3 regions of the Bariatricus sp. SGI.154 genome follow, and region 3 is predicted to be linked to each of the others. Evidence: predicted binding sites of a transcription regulator. Region 3 holds the regulator's gene; each other region holds the start of a gene.
The links. The regulator NrdR, encoded in region 3, represses ribonucleotide reductase genes. The targets are predictions, from matches to a motif close to CACAANATNTTGTG.
Positions count from the first base shown of each region.

Region 1: a site for NrdR is predicted at 1,615-1,628, ahead of nrdD (anaerobic ribonucleoside-triphosphate reductase). Genes of this name have one in related genera too.
Region 2: a site for NrdR is predicted at 1,777-1,790, ahead of nrdD (anaerobic ribonucleoside-triphosphate reductase). Genes of this name have one in related genera too.

Region 1 is NZ_JBNPMC010000008.1:75,920-81,132, forward strand. It holds gene ACQRBN_RS05860 (TatD family hydrolase) at 1-649, shown strand, start outside; gene ACQRBN_RS05865 (hypothetical protein) at 710-928, opposite strand; gene ACQRBN_RS05870 (helix-turn-helix domain-containing protein) at 1,265-1,483, shown strand; gene nrdD (anaerobic ribonucleoside-triphosphate reductase) at 1,681-3,870, shown strand; gene nrdG (anaerobic ribonucleoside-triphosphate reductase activating protein) at 3,920-4,405, shown strand; gene ACQRBN_RS05885 (NifB/NifX family molybdenum-iron cluster-binding protein) at 4,721-5,213, shown strand, end outside.
Region 2 is NZ_JBNPMC010000017.1:63,319-68,531, forward strand. It holds gene ACQRBN_RS09495 (ABC transporter permease) at 1-228, shown strand, start outside; gene ACQRBN_RS09500 (ABC transporter ATP-binding protein) at 221-994, shown strand; gene ACQRBN_RS09505 (hypothetical protein) at 982-1,203, shown strand; gene nrdD (anaerobic ribonucleoside-triphosphate reductase) at 1,894-4,026, shown strand; gene nrdG (anaerobic ribonucleoside-triphosphate reductase activating protein) at 4,029-4,517, shown strand; gene ACQRBN_RS09520 (deoxyuridine 5'-triphosphate nucleotidohydrolase) at 4,510-5,028, shown strand.
Region 3 is NZ_JBNPMC010000023.1:42,288-47,500, forward strand. It holds gene ACQRBN_RS11205 (D-2-hydroxyacid dehydrogenase) at 1-250, shown strand, start outside; gene ACQRBN_RS11210 (exodeoxyribonuclease III) at 329-1,084, opposite strand; gene truA (tRNA pseudouridine(38-40) synthase TruA) at 1,127-1,861, opposite strand; gene nrdR (transcriptional regulator NrdR) at 1,984-2,433, opposite strand; gene ACQRBN_RS11225 (YlmC/YmxH family sporulation protein) at 2,504-2,746, opposite strand; gene ACQRBN_RS11230 (ferredoxin) at 2,834-3,019, opposite strand; gene arcC (carbamate kinase) at 3,140-4,069, opposite strand; gene ACQRBN_RS11240 (alpha/beta fold hydrolase) at 4,197-5,120, opposite strand.

The DNA of each region.
Region 1 (5,213 bases), on a different contig from region 3:
TTTTGAAGGATGCAAAAGAGTTATGGAATTAGCGGCAAGATATCCATATGTCTATGCAGCGGTCGGTGTTCATCCGGATGAAGTAGGGGCATTGAATGAAGAGACATTTGCGATGCTTGAAAGTTGGTGCCATGAAGAGAAGGTAGTCGCAGTCGGTGAGATCGGACTTGACTATTACTGGGATGAGGAGCCGCGGGAAGTGCAGAAGGAGTGGTTTGTCAGGCAGTTGGATCTTGCGCGCAGAGTAAACCTTCCGGTTAATATTCACAGCCGTGACGCATCTGAAGATACATTCCAGATTATGGATGAATATGCAAAAGGGCTTGGAGGCATTATTCACTGTTATTCCGGTTCAAAGGAGATGGCAGCAGAATATGTCAAAAGGGGCTTTCATATCGGAGTAGGAGGCGTTGTAACTTTCAAGAATGGAAAGAAACTCAAGCAAGTAGTGGAAGCGATTCCATTGGAGTCAATTGTACTTGAAACGGATTGTCCATATCTTGCACCAGAGCCGTATCGAGGCAAGCGAAATAATTCTTCATATATTCGCTATGTGGCAGATGAGATTGCAAGATTGAAAGGAATTACGTCTGATGAGGTTATAAGACAGACAGAAATCAATGCAAGAAAGGTGTATGGACTGGAATAGTCCATACACCTTTCTTGCATTAAGCGATATGCCGGTACGGAAAAGGTCTTCTTCGCAGGCTCAATCCGGAAGACTGATCTCCGTCACAATCTGTCCCGATTCGTCACAAAGTATGGTGTCGTACGGTGTCTGTAATTGATAATGCAGCATGGTACGGTAAAGTTCCAGTTCAAAATAAGGATTAGGATGTCTGCCGTTTAACTTCTGATGTGATTCGATAATCTCTTTTGCCAGTGTCTCTTCATGAATGGGAAGCAGGCTGTGGACGACAATAGCCATCCTGGTCTCAGTCAGGTCGGGGGAGGACATAATTGTAGAATGGAGTATCTCGTAAGGCTTGTGCTCCTCCCATAAAAAGAGTGCCAGGAGTAGGATCCCGAGAATGGCGGGAAGATATCTTGCTGGTTTGGGACTTTCATGTTTGGAATGTAGCATAGTTTGGATGCACCTCTTTCAATCTGTTTTTTTAGGGAAATGCCTGTGAAGGTATGGGCAGTTGCCTGGTTCCATAATGCAACCATGCACTGTATTTTATTACAGTGTAAGTTAATATATCTATTTTTTCAACAAAAATATGGGTATACTTAACCATAAAGAAATGGCATGGTGTTGAGTATGAGTAAGATTGTGATTGATTTGGAGAGAGTTCTGGCAGAAAAACAAGTCAGTAAGACTCAGTTGTGTTATATCTGCAGGCTGCAGCGTACGCAGTTGAACAATTACTGCAAGAACAAAGTTTCCCGCGTGGATCTGAACACGCTGGCGAAGATCTGTGATTGCCTGAAGTGTGATGTGAGCGATATTTTAAAACTGGAAAATGAAGATGAAGTATAGCAGCCGCTGCACCTGTGGAAGGGAGCGGTTGTTTTCTTTTGGTAGAAATAGAAAGTGTTAAAAAATAATTAATAAAATTTTTCAAACTTTCTCTTCCCTTTCACATGACTTTGGTGTATGATAGTACATGACGCTATATATTGTACAAAAACGCGAGGGAGTATCAATATTTGGTAGGCGGAGGCGAGGAGAGAAAGATGAGTATAGACGTAAGAACGAATGTAATTAAGAGAAATGGAGAAGAGGTAATCTTCGATCTGTCAAAGATTGTGAATGCGATCAAGGCTGCAAACCAGGGAGTAGACAAAATCCATCAGATGAATGAGTATCAGATCATTGCGGTTGCAGATAATATTGCACATAAGGTGCAGGAGACTACCCATGCAGTGCATGTGGAGGATATCCAAGATATGGTTGAGACCGGCATCATGGAGATGCGTGGTTACGAGGTGGCGCAGAAGTATGTGCGTTACCGTTATAAGAGAGAACTGACACGTAAGTCTAACACTACGGACAACGGAATTCTCTCATTGATTGAGAATATTAACGAGGAAGTGAACCAGGAGAATTCCAATAAGAATCCGGTGATCAACTCTACCCAGAGAGACTATATGGCGGGAGAAGTCAGCAAGGATCTGTCCAAGCGTGTGCTGCTTCCTGAAGAGATTGTAACAGCACACGAAGAGGGAATCATTCATTTCCATGATTCAGATTATTTTGCACAGAAGGAGCATAACTGCGATCTGATTAACCTAGAGGATATGTTGCAGAATGGAACGGTAATCAGTGAGACGTTAATCGAGAAGCCGCACAGTTTCTTTACGGCTTGTAACGTAACGACACAGATCGTTGCTCAGGTTGCAAGTAACCAGTATGGCGGACAGTCATTTACATTGGCACACCTGGCACCGTTTGTAGATATCAGCCGTCAGAAGATTCGGGGCAATGTAATTGCAGAGCGTAAGGAATGCGGCGAGAGTCTGGATGAGGAGATTGTATCCAGAGTGACGGAACGCAGACTGAGAGATGAAGTAAAGAGCGGAATCCAGACCATTCAGTATCAGTTGATCACATTAATGACTTGTAATGGACAGGCGCCTTTTGTAACTATGTTCATGTATCTGGATGAGGTAGAAGAAGGACAGTTAAGGGATGACCTTGCAATGATCATTGAAGAGGTTCTGGTACAGAGAATGCAGGGCGTGAAGAATGAAAAAGGCGTATGGATCACACCGGCATTCCCGAAACTGATCTATGTACTGGATGAAGATAACATTACGGAGGATTCCAAGTACTGGTATCTGACACATCTGGCTGCAAAATGTACGGCAAAACGTATGGTGCCGGATTATATTTCCGCAAAGATGATGAGAGAATTGAAGCAGGGAGAGGTCTATCCGTGTATGGGATGCCGTTCATTCCTGACCGTAGAAGATACTCAGATGAAGGAAGATGGACACCACAAGTTCTATGGAAGATTCAATCAGGGTGTAGTGACCATCAACCTAGTAGATGTAGCATGTTCTTCCGAGGGCGATATGGATCGGTTCTGGGAGATCTTGGATGAACGTCTGGAATTGTGCCATCGCGGACTCAGATGCAGACATGAGCGCCTTCTTGGAACGGTTTCTGATGTAGCTCCGATCCTGTGGCAGTATGGTGCGCTGGCACGTCTGAAAAAGGGTGAGAAGATTGATGAACTGTTGTACAATGGCTATTCAACAATTTCTCTTGGATACGCAGGATTGTACGAGATGTGTATGCGTATGCTTGGCAAGTCCCATACTGATCCGGAGGCAAGACCATTCGCGCTTAAGGTTATGCAGAGACTGAATGACAAGTGTAAAGAGTGGAGAGAGGCGGAGAATATCAGTTATTCTGTATATGGAACTCCGATGGAGTCTACCACGTATAAATTCGCAAAATGCTTACAGAAGAGATTCGGAATTATCGAAGGTGTTACGGATAAGAACTATATTACGAACAGTTATCATGTGCATGTGTCAGAGAAGATTGACGCGTTCAAGAAATTAGAGTTCGAATCGGAGTTCCAGAAACTGTCACCTGGCGGTGCGATCAGTTATATTGAAGTGCCGAATATGCAGAATAATATACCGGCAGTATTGTCTGTAATGCAGTTCATTTATAATCATATTATGTATGCGGAATTGAATACAAAGAGTGATTATTGTGAATGTTGTGGATATGACGGAGAGATCCTGATTAAAGAGGATGATTGTGGTAAACTGGTATGGGAATGCCCGAACTGTGGCAACCAGAATCAGGATAAGATGTTTGTAGCCCGCAGAACTTGTGGATATATCGGAACCCAGTTCTGGAATCAGGGACGTACTCAGGAGATCAAGGACAGGGTGCTGCACCTGTAAGAAATATAAGAAAACGATTTGGCAGCAGGCTTTGGCAAAGGAGCAGCCTATGTATTATGGAAATATAAAAGAATGTGATATCGCAGATGGCCCGGGTGTCCGGGTCAGTCTGTTTGTATCGGGATGCAGGCATCACTGTAAAGGGTGCTTTAATTCGGAGACGTGGGATTTCAGGTATGGACAGCCATATACGGAGGAGACGGAAGCGGAGATTATAAGGCTTCTGGCACCGGCATATATCCAGGGGTTCACCTTGCTTGGCGGGGAACCTTTTGAGCCGGAGAATCAAAAGGAACTGGTGGGGCTTCTTCGGAAGATCCGTGATACGTATCCGAATAAGGATATCTGGTGCTATACGGGATATCTGTATGATGTAGATCTGCCGGAGGGGGGAAAGGTTCATACGGAAGTGACGGATGAGATGCTCTCTTATATCAATGTGCTTGTGGATGGAGCCTTCGTGGAGGCACTTAAGGATGTGACGCTGGTATTCCGGGGAAGCAGTAATCAGAGGATTATTGAATTAAGGAAATAAAGAATGAAGATGAGAAAACCTTGGGGGAAACCTGAGGTTTTTTAATATGCCAAAGGCATACCAATAGAAGTAATTGCCGACTTTATGGAGCTTCCCGTGGAAGAGGTAAAGCGCATTGCCGAAACATGTACATAAAATCATAGCGCATAAAATCATATGGAACTATTGTTGACATATGCCAATAATGGGAATATAATGTTTATATTGACATATGCTAATTAAGCCCTGCACTAACAACAGCGGCCACATGGGTTGTATCTATATGTAGTTGTATCTACATGGCACGCTGTTTCGTGGGAATGAAGGAGTCTATCTATGCCAAGAACAGGAAAGAAAAAACGAGTCCAGAAGATACCGCGTAACTGTTGCTTTATCTCTCCGGGAATCAACAAAGAATATGGAATCATCATGAAGGTGGAAGAATATGAGTGCATCCGCCTGATTGATTACATGTCCTATACTCAGGAAGAGTGTGCCAGACAGATGGAGGTCAGCCGTGCAACGGTGCAGATGCTCTATGCAGAGGCAAGAAAAAAACTGGCGAGGTTCCTTGTAGAGGGAATCCGGCTTCAGATTGAAGGCGGCGACTATACGGTTGTAAAAGGCGATGGCATGATTTCGGGCAGAGATAGTGCGGATGCAGGATGTCAACAGGAAGAACAAGGTATGGCAAAGGAGAGGAATAATATGAGAATTGCAGTAACGTATGAGAATGGACAGGTATTTCAGCATTTTGGACACACGGAGCAGTTCAAGGTGTACGATGTTGAGGATGGCAAAGTGGTAAAAAGTGAGATCGTGGATACCA
Region 2 (5,213 bases), on a different contig from region 3:
GTAATCGGATTGGCAAGTGTGATTATCGGAACCAGTATTTTTAAAAAGGTAACCATACTAAAAGCAACTTCTGCGGTTCTAATCGGATCGATTATCTACAAAGCGTGCGTGGCAGTGGCTCTTCGCAACTTTGAACCGCAAGCTATGAAGTTGATTACGGCAGTATTATTCCTTATTATTCTGGTCATCAGTATGGAAAGAAAGACGAAGGTGAAGAAGAATGCTTGAACTAAAAGGAATTCAGAAATATTATAATCCGGGTACGGTAAATGAGATGTGCCTGTTCGACAATTTTAACCTGACGATTGAAAAAGGAGAGTTCCTTTCTGTAGTTGGAAGCAATGGTTCCGGTAAGACATCCATGCTGAACATTATCTGTGGAAGTATTCCTCTGGAAGCGGGCAAGATCCTGATTAACGGAAAAGACATTACCAGGGAGAAAGAGTATAAGCGTAATGCGAGAATTGGCCGCGTCTATCAGAATCCGGCTATGGGAACCTGCCCATCGCTCACCATACTTGAGAATATGTCTCTTGCAGATAATAAAGGAAAACTTTATGGTTTGGGACGTGGGACTAATAAGGCGAGGATTGAGTATTACAGGGAACAGCTTCACCAGTTGAATCTGGGATTGGAGGATAAGATGGACGTAAAAGTCGGCGTATTGTCCGGCGGACAGCGGCAGGCGATGGCACTTCTTATGTCAACCATGACACCCATTGAGTTCCTGATCCTGGATGAGCATACCGCCGCCTTAGATCCGAAAACCGCGGAACTGATTATGGAATTGACTGATCAGATTGTGAAGGAGAAGAACCTCACTACGATCATGGTAACACACAATCTTCGGTATGCGGTTGAGTATGGCAACCGACTGGTCATGATGCACCAAGGAGAAGTGATTCTGGATAGGAAGGATAGCGAGAAAGAACAGATATCGGTGGATGAGATATTGAAGTTATTCAATGAGATTAGTATTGAATGTGGGAATTAGATGGGAATTTAGTTTATGAAGAGTTGTTTATAAAGCGTACGGCAGAGAGGAGCAGTATGGGCATTCAGATCCGACTCCAATCGTCTACAATCCGTAAGTTCAAAAGAGGTCTGGAATCAGGAATCGAATGTAATCGTCGGACAAATCTGAAGATTTCTCCGGCTCAGACATTCTTGAATTCTGTGCGTGTAGCACAGAATTCATCCTGATTCAGACCTCTTTTTCACTAACGGCTTGTACGGCTCTTCTACGGATCTGAATGCCCATACTGCCCCTCTCTGCCTGTCATTCTTATGTGTAACTCTTCATGAACTGCGAGGATTCCTGGCGGGGTGCAAGGGGGGAACGGTATTGGCAGGAAATGGCGGTTGATCCCTATCAACACAGTTCCACGCGCATCCTTCGCCAGGAATCCTCCCAATGGAGAAAGACTTGAGATTTCGGAAATGTCAGGTGAAGCAGAAGAAGATGGGTGGCTCTGAGGGCGTTAAGTGAGTGTTACAAGGCGTTAGCGTGAGAATCCCTGTAGATTGGCATGAGGCTTTGACTTCACGTCAAAGACGAAAGAGTGCCCGAACTGCGAAATCATCAAGATTTCGGAGTTCGTGTACTCGGTTGCCAATCTACGGGGATTCTTACGCTTACACCTTGTTAACGAAACGCCCGGTCTCAGAGCCACCCATCTTCTTCTGCTTTACCGTACACTTCCAAGAATCCACTTTCTCCATTAAATTCCCATTGACGTAAGTATAAGGGAATGGTAATATAAATAGATAAACGGATACATGATATAGTGATAAAATGAGAACAATAATACTAAATGTAGATGTTTAAACCTGAATGATGATGTTGCTAAAGGCATATGAAGGATAGATGGAATAGAAGAAGGAGATGAAATTATGTTGAAGAATAATGTAAAAGTTGTTAAAAAAGACGGAACGAAAGAGGAGTTCAATGTACAGAAAGTAGTTGTCGCCGTGAACAAGTCAGCCTACCGTGTTCTGATCAAATTCACAGAGGAAGAGTTAGGTTTCATCTGCAAATTTGTAGAAGAAAAAGTAGATGCCATGAACGTAAAAGAGATCCGTATTGCTGAGATGCACAATGTAGTAGAGGGGGCTTTGGAACGAGTAAATCCTGCAGTTGCGAAGAGTTACAGAGATTACCGTAATTACAAGCAGGATTTTGTCCAGATGTTGGATGAAGTGTATAAGAAGAGTCAGTCTATTATGTATATTGGAGATAAGGAGAACAGCAACACGGACAGTGCGCTGGTATCAACAAAGCGAAGCCTGATTTTCAATGAATTGAATAAGGAATTATATAAGAAATTCTTCCTGACGGTGGAGGAGGTACAGGCAATACGGGATGGTTATATCTATATCCATGATATGTCTGCAAGAAGGGATACCATGAACTGCTGTCTGTTCGATGTGAAGACTGTATTAAGCGGCGGTTTCGAGATGGGGAATCTGTGGTATAACGAGCCGAAGACTCTGGATACTGCGTTTGATGTAATCGGCGATATCGTATTGAGTGCGGCAAGCCAGCAGTATGGCGGTTTCACGGTGCCTAGTGTAGATGAGATTCTGGAGCCTTATGCGAAGAAATCTCACGAGAAACTGCTTGCTAAGTACCGAAGCCTTGGACTTCCGGAAGAGGTGGTACAGAAAGTAGCATGGGCAGATCTGGAAAAAGAGATGGAGCAAGGTTTCCAGGGATGGGAATATAAGTTTAATTCGGTATCTTCCAGCCGTGGGGACTATCCATTCATCACGGTGACAGCAGGAACGGTGACCAGCGATTATGGAAAACTGGCAACCATGAAGATGTTAGAAGTGCGTAAGAATGGACAGGGGAAAGCAGGGCACAAGAAGCCGGTATTATTTCCGAAGATTGTATTCCTCTATGATGAGAATTTACATGGTCCGGGAGGAGTGCTTGAGGATGTGTTTGAAGCAGGAATCAATTGCTCTTCCAAAACTATGTATCCAGACTGGCTGAGTCTGACAGGTGAAGGATATGTTGCCAGCATGTATAAGAAATATGGCAAGATCATCAGCCCGATGGGATGCCGTGCATTCTTATCGCCGTGGTATGAAAGAGGCGGTATCGATCCGGCAGATGAGAATGATCAGCCGGTGTTCGTAGGACGTTTTAACATCGGTGCGATCAGCCTTCATCTTCCGATGATCTATGCAAAGGCAAAACAGGAAAGCAGAGATTTCTATGAGGTATTAGATTATTATCTGGAACTGATTCGTCAGCTGCACCTTAGAACTTACGACTATTTAGGTGAATTGAAAGCATCTACGAATCCACTGGCATATTGTGAGGGTGGATTCTATGGCGGACATCTCGGTCTGTACGATAAGATTAAGCCGTTGCTTAAGTCTGCGACTGCTTCCTTTGGTATTACTGCATTGAACGAACTTCAGCAGCTGCACAATAAGAAATCTCTGGTAGAGGATGGACAGTTTGCACTGGATACGCTGCAGCACATTAACGATAAGGTCAACGAATTCAAGAAAGAGGATGGACGCCTTTATGCAATATATGGCACGCCGGCAGAGAATCTGTGCGGTGTACAGATTCAGCAGTTCAGGAAAAAATACGGAATTATAGAGAATGTATCCGACAGAGCCTATGTAAGTAATAGTTTCCACTGCCATGTTGCTGAGGATATTACGCCGATTCAGAAGCAGGATCTGGAAGAACGATTCTGGAACTTAAGTAATGGTGGAAAGATCCAGTATGTGAAATATCCGGTGAATTATAATAAAGAAGCCATTCGTTCTCTGGTAAGGAGGGCTATGAAGAAAGGTTTCTATGAGGGTGTGAATCTGTCTCTGGCATATTGTGATGACTGTGGGCATGAGGAATTATCCATGGATGTATGCCCAGTATGCGGAAGTAAGAATCTGACGAAGATTGACCGGATGAATGGCTATCTGTCTTATTCCAGAGTAAAGGGTGATACACGTCTGAATGAGGCGAAGATGGCAGAGATTGCAGAAAGGAAAAGTATGTAAGAATGCGTTATCATAATATTACGAAAGATGATATGCTCAATGGAGACGGGCTTAGAGTTGTGCTGTGGGTTGCAGGCTGCTCTCATGGCTGCAAAGGATGCCATAACCCTGTGACTTGGGATCCTCAGGGAGGTCTGGAGTTCGACGGGGAAGCCAGGAAGGAGATCTACGATGAACTGGAGAAAGATTACGTCAGCGGCATTACATTTTCAGGAGGAGACCCTCTTCATGAGGCGAATATAGAAGGCGTGACGGCACTTGCGAAGGATATTAAAGAAAAGTATCCGGATAAGACGATCTGGCTTTATACTGGAAGTGTCTGGGACCAGGTAAAGCATCTGGAGATCATGAAGTATCTGGATGTATTGGTGGATGGCGAATTTCAGGAAGATAAGAAGGACAATACACTTCACTGGAAAGGAAGTTCGAACCAGTTAGTGATAGATGTGAAGAATACATTAAAGATAGGAGAGATCGTATTACATGGCTAGAAGGATTGCAAAGTTTCACAAGGTAAGTTTTGACCAGTTCAAGGAGGGATATACAGATACATTCGGCATGACCGGAGATGAGAAGATACAGGAGATTTATGATGCAGTAAAACTCCCGAAGAGAGCAACTGCCGGTTCGGCAGGGTATGACTTCTATGCACCAGTCTCCATTGAACTAAAGCCGGGCGAGACAATCAAGATTCCAACCGGAATCCGTGTCGAGATGGAAGAAGACTGGGTGTTAAAATGTTATCCAAGAAGCGGTTTAGGCTTCAAATACCGTCTGCAGTTGAATAATACGGTGGGAATTATTGACAGTGATTATTTCTATTCCGATAATGAAGGGCATATATTTGCGAAGATCACGAATGATACGAATGAAGGAAAAGTAGTTGAGATTGAAGCAGGCATGGGATTCATGCAGGGGATTTTTGTGGAGTATGGAATCACGGTGGATGATGATGTAACGGCAGTACGGAATGGGGGATTCGGGAGTACGACGGGGAATTAAGGGGGAATTTAGGGGAGAAAGTGGAGTGTTGGAGGTGTACGGTGCAAGGGCAGGGAAGTTGTGGGCTGTAGCCGGATCGTTTCGCCAAGACCTCGTAACAGAAAAAGATACCGTCCGTTCTAACCGGGCATATTCGCCGTAAGCCCTTGATGGCCTTACGACTCAGATGCCCTCGAAACCAGGAC
Region 3 (5,213 bases):
TCTTAATCTCGGACGCGGCGCAATCGTTGTTGAACAGGACCTTGCAGAAGCGTTAAAACATCATGAGATAGCCGCAGCAGGACTGGATGTATTACGGGAAGAACCGATGAATCCAAATAGTCCATTACTTGAGTTTAAAGACAGCAGAAGACTCTTCATCACTCCACACATAGCATGGGCAAGTGTTGAAGCAAGAACACGACTGATGGAAATTATCCTTGAACAGATCAGGGAGTTCTTTCAGTTTTAAAACGATAAGCAATAAAAACGGCGAGAAGAATTCAAGATTATATCTTGTCAATTTTCTCGCCATCCATCTTTTATCTGATTATAATTCGATATCCAATTCCACTGGACAATGATCTGATCCCATCACATCCGTCAGAATCTTCGCATCCTTCAAGCGCTCTTTTAATGCCTCCGATACACAGAAGTAGTCTATACGCCACCCTGCGTTCTTAGCCCTTGCACTGAAACGGTAAGACCACCAAGAATAGATTCCTTCCATATCCGGATAGAAATACCGGAAGGTATCAATAAAGCCTGCATCCAGAAGCGTCGAAAACTTCTCCCTCTCCTCGTCTGTGAAGCCGGCATTCTTACGATTCGTCTTCGGATTCTTAAGATCAATCTCCTTATGCGCTACATTCAAGTCGCCACAGAAGATAACAGGCTTTTTCTCCTCTAACTTCTTCAGATATGCGAGGAAATCCTCTTCCCACTGCATTCTGTAAGGAAGCCTTGCCAGTTCATTCTGGGAATTCGGCGTATATACCGTGACAAAATAATAGTCCCCGAATTCCAATGTAATCACGCGGCCTTCCTGATCGTGTTCTTCTATTCCGATTCCATAGTACACAGATAAAGGCTCTTCTTTCGTAAATATCGCCGTTCCTGAATACCCCTTCCTCTTGGCATAATTCCAATATTGATGATATCCCGGAGTATCAAGTTCCAACTGTCCCTCCTGCATCTTCGACTCCTGGATACAGAAGATATCCGCATCTGCTTCTTTAAAAAAATCTAAAAATCCTTTCTGCACACATGCACGGATTCCATTTACATTCCATGAAATAAACTTCATTTATGATCCTCCATTATTCATATTTCCATAACATACTATCTTTTAATAATAGACTTTTCGCAAGAACAATCCCCTCGCCGGAGCCAGGAATCCTGCGAGGCTCCTATCCTCTGCCGCGATTACTACCGGAAGCATAGACGCATCCCGCTTGCCGGTTCCAATCTCCAAAAGCGTCCCCGTCAGAATCCGAACCATATGATACAAGAAGCCTGTCCCATAATAGGTAATCCGAACCTTCTCTCCGCTTCGCACAATCTTGATATTGGTAATCCTGCGGACAGGATCTTTACACTCCCTGTCGTCTGTAAAACTAGTGAAATTCTTAGGTCCAATCAGGTATTTCGTCGCATCCCGCATGGCTTCAATATCCAGTTTCTCCGGATAATGATAGCAATATCTTCGTGAAAATACATCCGGCTTCTCCCGGCAGTCAATATAATATTCATACTTCTTGCCCTTGGCACTCTTGCGGGCATGAAAGCCATTCTTCACAAGTTCTACTTTCACAATCCGGATATCCTCCGGAAGATATCGGTTCAATGAATCTTTTAATTCTTTCGTATCGTATAATTTGGACAGTTTTACACTGGCCACCTGTCCGCGGGCATGAACACCTGCATCCGTTCTTCCCGAGCCATCCACCTGCACGCGGTAGCCTACTAATTTGCCAATGCTCCATTCCAGAATAAACTGGATCGTATTGTCCGTTGTTGCCTGGCGCTGCCAGCCCTGATATCTGCTGCCATCATAAGAGATGGTTAATTTGTATGTTCTCATATATCTTCTCACCCAATCTAATTACCCGAATATTTAAAAAGGAAGAAGCAAACTTTTCAATATCGCTTCTCCCTTTTATTCTATCACTTTATTATACTCTTAGTAAATACCTTCTATATCTATTATTTCAATATCTTCTTCAGTTCATCCATGAAAGTGTTCACATCTTTAAACTCTCTGTATACCGATGCGAATCTTACATATGCAACCTCGTCAAGATTCTTCAATTCCTCCATAACAATCTCGCCGATTCTGCTGCTCGGAATCTCTTTGGCTTCCAGGCTGAATATTCTCGTCTCAACCTTATCGATCACACGCTGGATATCCACCGCTGAGACCGGACGCTTATAGCATGCACTTAAAATTCCATTCTCAATCTTGCCCCTGTCATACTGTTCGCGATTATTATCCTTTTTAATAATAATAAGTGGAATCGTCTCGACCTTCTCATATGTTGTAAAACGTTTTCCACACACGTCACAGGAGCGGCGGCGACGGATAGAATTCCCATCCTCGGCAGGTCTGGAATCAATAACTCTGGTATCTGGCTGGTTACAATATGGACACTTCATCTTGTATTGTTCCTTTCTTCTTTTCTTGTATACAGTATATCTGTTAAATCGGCAGAAGTCAAACTACTTTTCATTTCTTCTCCTCATGTATCTCCACAAGGATGATATCTGACCCGATCTTTTTGATACATTTAAATGGAATCACATACTCTGATCCATCACTAAAAAATCCACAGAATTTCCCCGCCTTTGGAATCACCAATGCCTCAATGCACCCTTTGCACTCATCAATAATCAGATCCACCACATACCCCAATTTCCTGCAATCGCAGGCATTAATCACTTCCTTATTCTCTAATTCACACAACCGCATATCAACACCGCCTTCAGCAAAAACTCCGCATATACTACTTATTCATAGTATATGCGGAATTCTCCATTCTGGTTTATCCCAGCCTCATTATTCATCAATATCAATTACGGATACCGGGCAGCCATCTCTTGCCTCAATCGCTGCACTCTCATACTCCGGCGTTACATCTGCATAGGCTTCTGCAATACCATCATCGTCAAACCGAAACACCTCCGGGCACGTTGCCACACATGCTCCACAAGAGATACATCCATCATTTACTTTTGCTTTCATGAGTCATTCCTCCTTGCATTTTTCAAGTAGTATGTCCCAATCCTGCCAAAATATACATTATCGGGCAGAGCCCGCCAGCCGAAGGCATGCATTACGGGATACTCGAATGAATATACATATCTATCGAATCATCGTTCCGGTCTTCCCTTTCAATGCATCTTTTAACTTATCAAAAGATGTGATCAGCGCGCTTCTTCCTTCTCTCTTCTCAATAAAGGATACGGATGCGCTGAACTTCGGCAGCATATTGTATTCGCCAAAATGTCCTTCTTCCATATACTGTTTTGCCTGTTCCAGATTAATCTCGCCCAGTTCTTCTTCATCCGGTCTTCCCATATTAATCTTAACTTTCTCAACACTGGTGAGAATGATCAGTTCATCTGCATCAACATCTTCTGCCATCTTGCCGGCCGTCAGATCCTTTTCAATGACCGCGCTGGCACCCTTCAGACGGTGATCCTGCTCCAATACCGGAATTCCGCCGCCTCCACAGGCAATTACGACCTGGTCTGCATCCAGCAGTGCTTTGATTGCATCAATCTCCACAATGCTGACCGGATTCGGAGCAGATACAATACGGCGATAGCCTTTTCCCGGCTCCTCCACAACATAATTACCTTTCTTGCGCTCTTCATTCGCTTCTTCCACATTCATATAACGTCCAAGAATCTTCGTAGGCGTATAGAAGGCTTCATCATATGGATCCACGATTACCTGTGTAAGGATCGTACTTACCGTCCTGTAGATTCCACGATTCACAAGTTCCTCACGAATCCCATTCTGAAGGTCATATCCGACATATCCCTGACTCATGGCAGAGCATACAGACATTGGCGCTGCGGTATAATCCTGATGTGCTTTGCCGAATTCATTCATCGCTGTATGAATCATCCCGACCTGCGGTGCATTACTATGAGTAATGGCAACCTGATATCCTGCCTCGATCAGATCTGCAATCACCTTCGCTGTCTTCTTTACTGCTTCCTTCTGCTCTGGCAATGTAGTACCTAAAGCGCGGTGTCCTAATGCAACTACAACTCTTTTCTTCATAATCTATACCTCTGCTTTTCTTTATATTCCTGTTCTAAATGTAAAAAAATAAATATAAAGAAATTATAGTATCTTTCTATGTAAATTGCAATGTCTGAATTCTGCTGGCTGCGGATTTCTCTGCTTTTTACAGATTCTTATTCATGAATGCAATGATGCCCGCCTCTACTTCATCTTTAATCTTATTATAATTATGAATCTCATGTCGATATCCGGAGTACAACTTCGTCTCCACCTTGTGACCCGTATCATACAGCCAATTGCTAACTTCATACACGCCTTTTCCATACTGTCCGACCGGATCCTGGTCTCCGCCAATATTATAAATCGGCAACGCTGTCGGTACTTTTTCCGCCCAATTTGTACCAGTGATTACCTGGAACATCTGAACAAAGTAAAGCAGCGACTGATTCGTTGTCGGCTTAGTAAATGCATCGAACGGATCCAAAGCATGGTCTTTCTGCACATAAGGATCAGCACAGATCCATTCATTTCCAATGCTGATCTCTCCGCATCGCTCACACATCCACCCCATCAACTGAACCGTGTAAGCAGGATCAGATTCCTTACCTTTTCCGTCTGCAATTGCCTGCTCCAGTGCTTTCTCAGACTCTTCCAGTCCTGGGAATACGCCAGATGTCCCGCACAAGGTGACTCCCGCAAGTTCATCCCCATATTTGCTGATATAATCCCTGGCAATGAAAGATCCCATACTGTGTCCAAAGATAAAATACGGAAGATTCGGATACTTCTCGCATACCAGTTCTTTTAACTTATGTTCATCCTCCATCATAGTATGACAGCCCTTATCGCCCCAATCGCCCCAGGTATCATTCTCAAGCGCTGTCTTGCCATGTCCGACATGGTCATCTGCCGCAACGATGAATCCGGCATCCAAGAACTTCACGATCATATGCAGATATCTTCTTGAGTGTTCCCCGTATCCATGAATCACCTGCACAATTCCCTTCGGCTCTGCTGCCGGTACATAGATCCATCCATACACCTCATCCCGCTCATTAAATGACTGAAATTTCACTTCGTGTAACATGTAACATACCTCCTAATCTTTCTGTCCATCTGACAGCATTATATATTTTCCGTAAACAAAAAGCAGAGAAATAATACAGCCATATGCTGTATA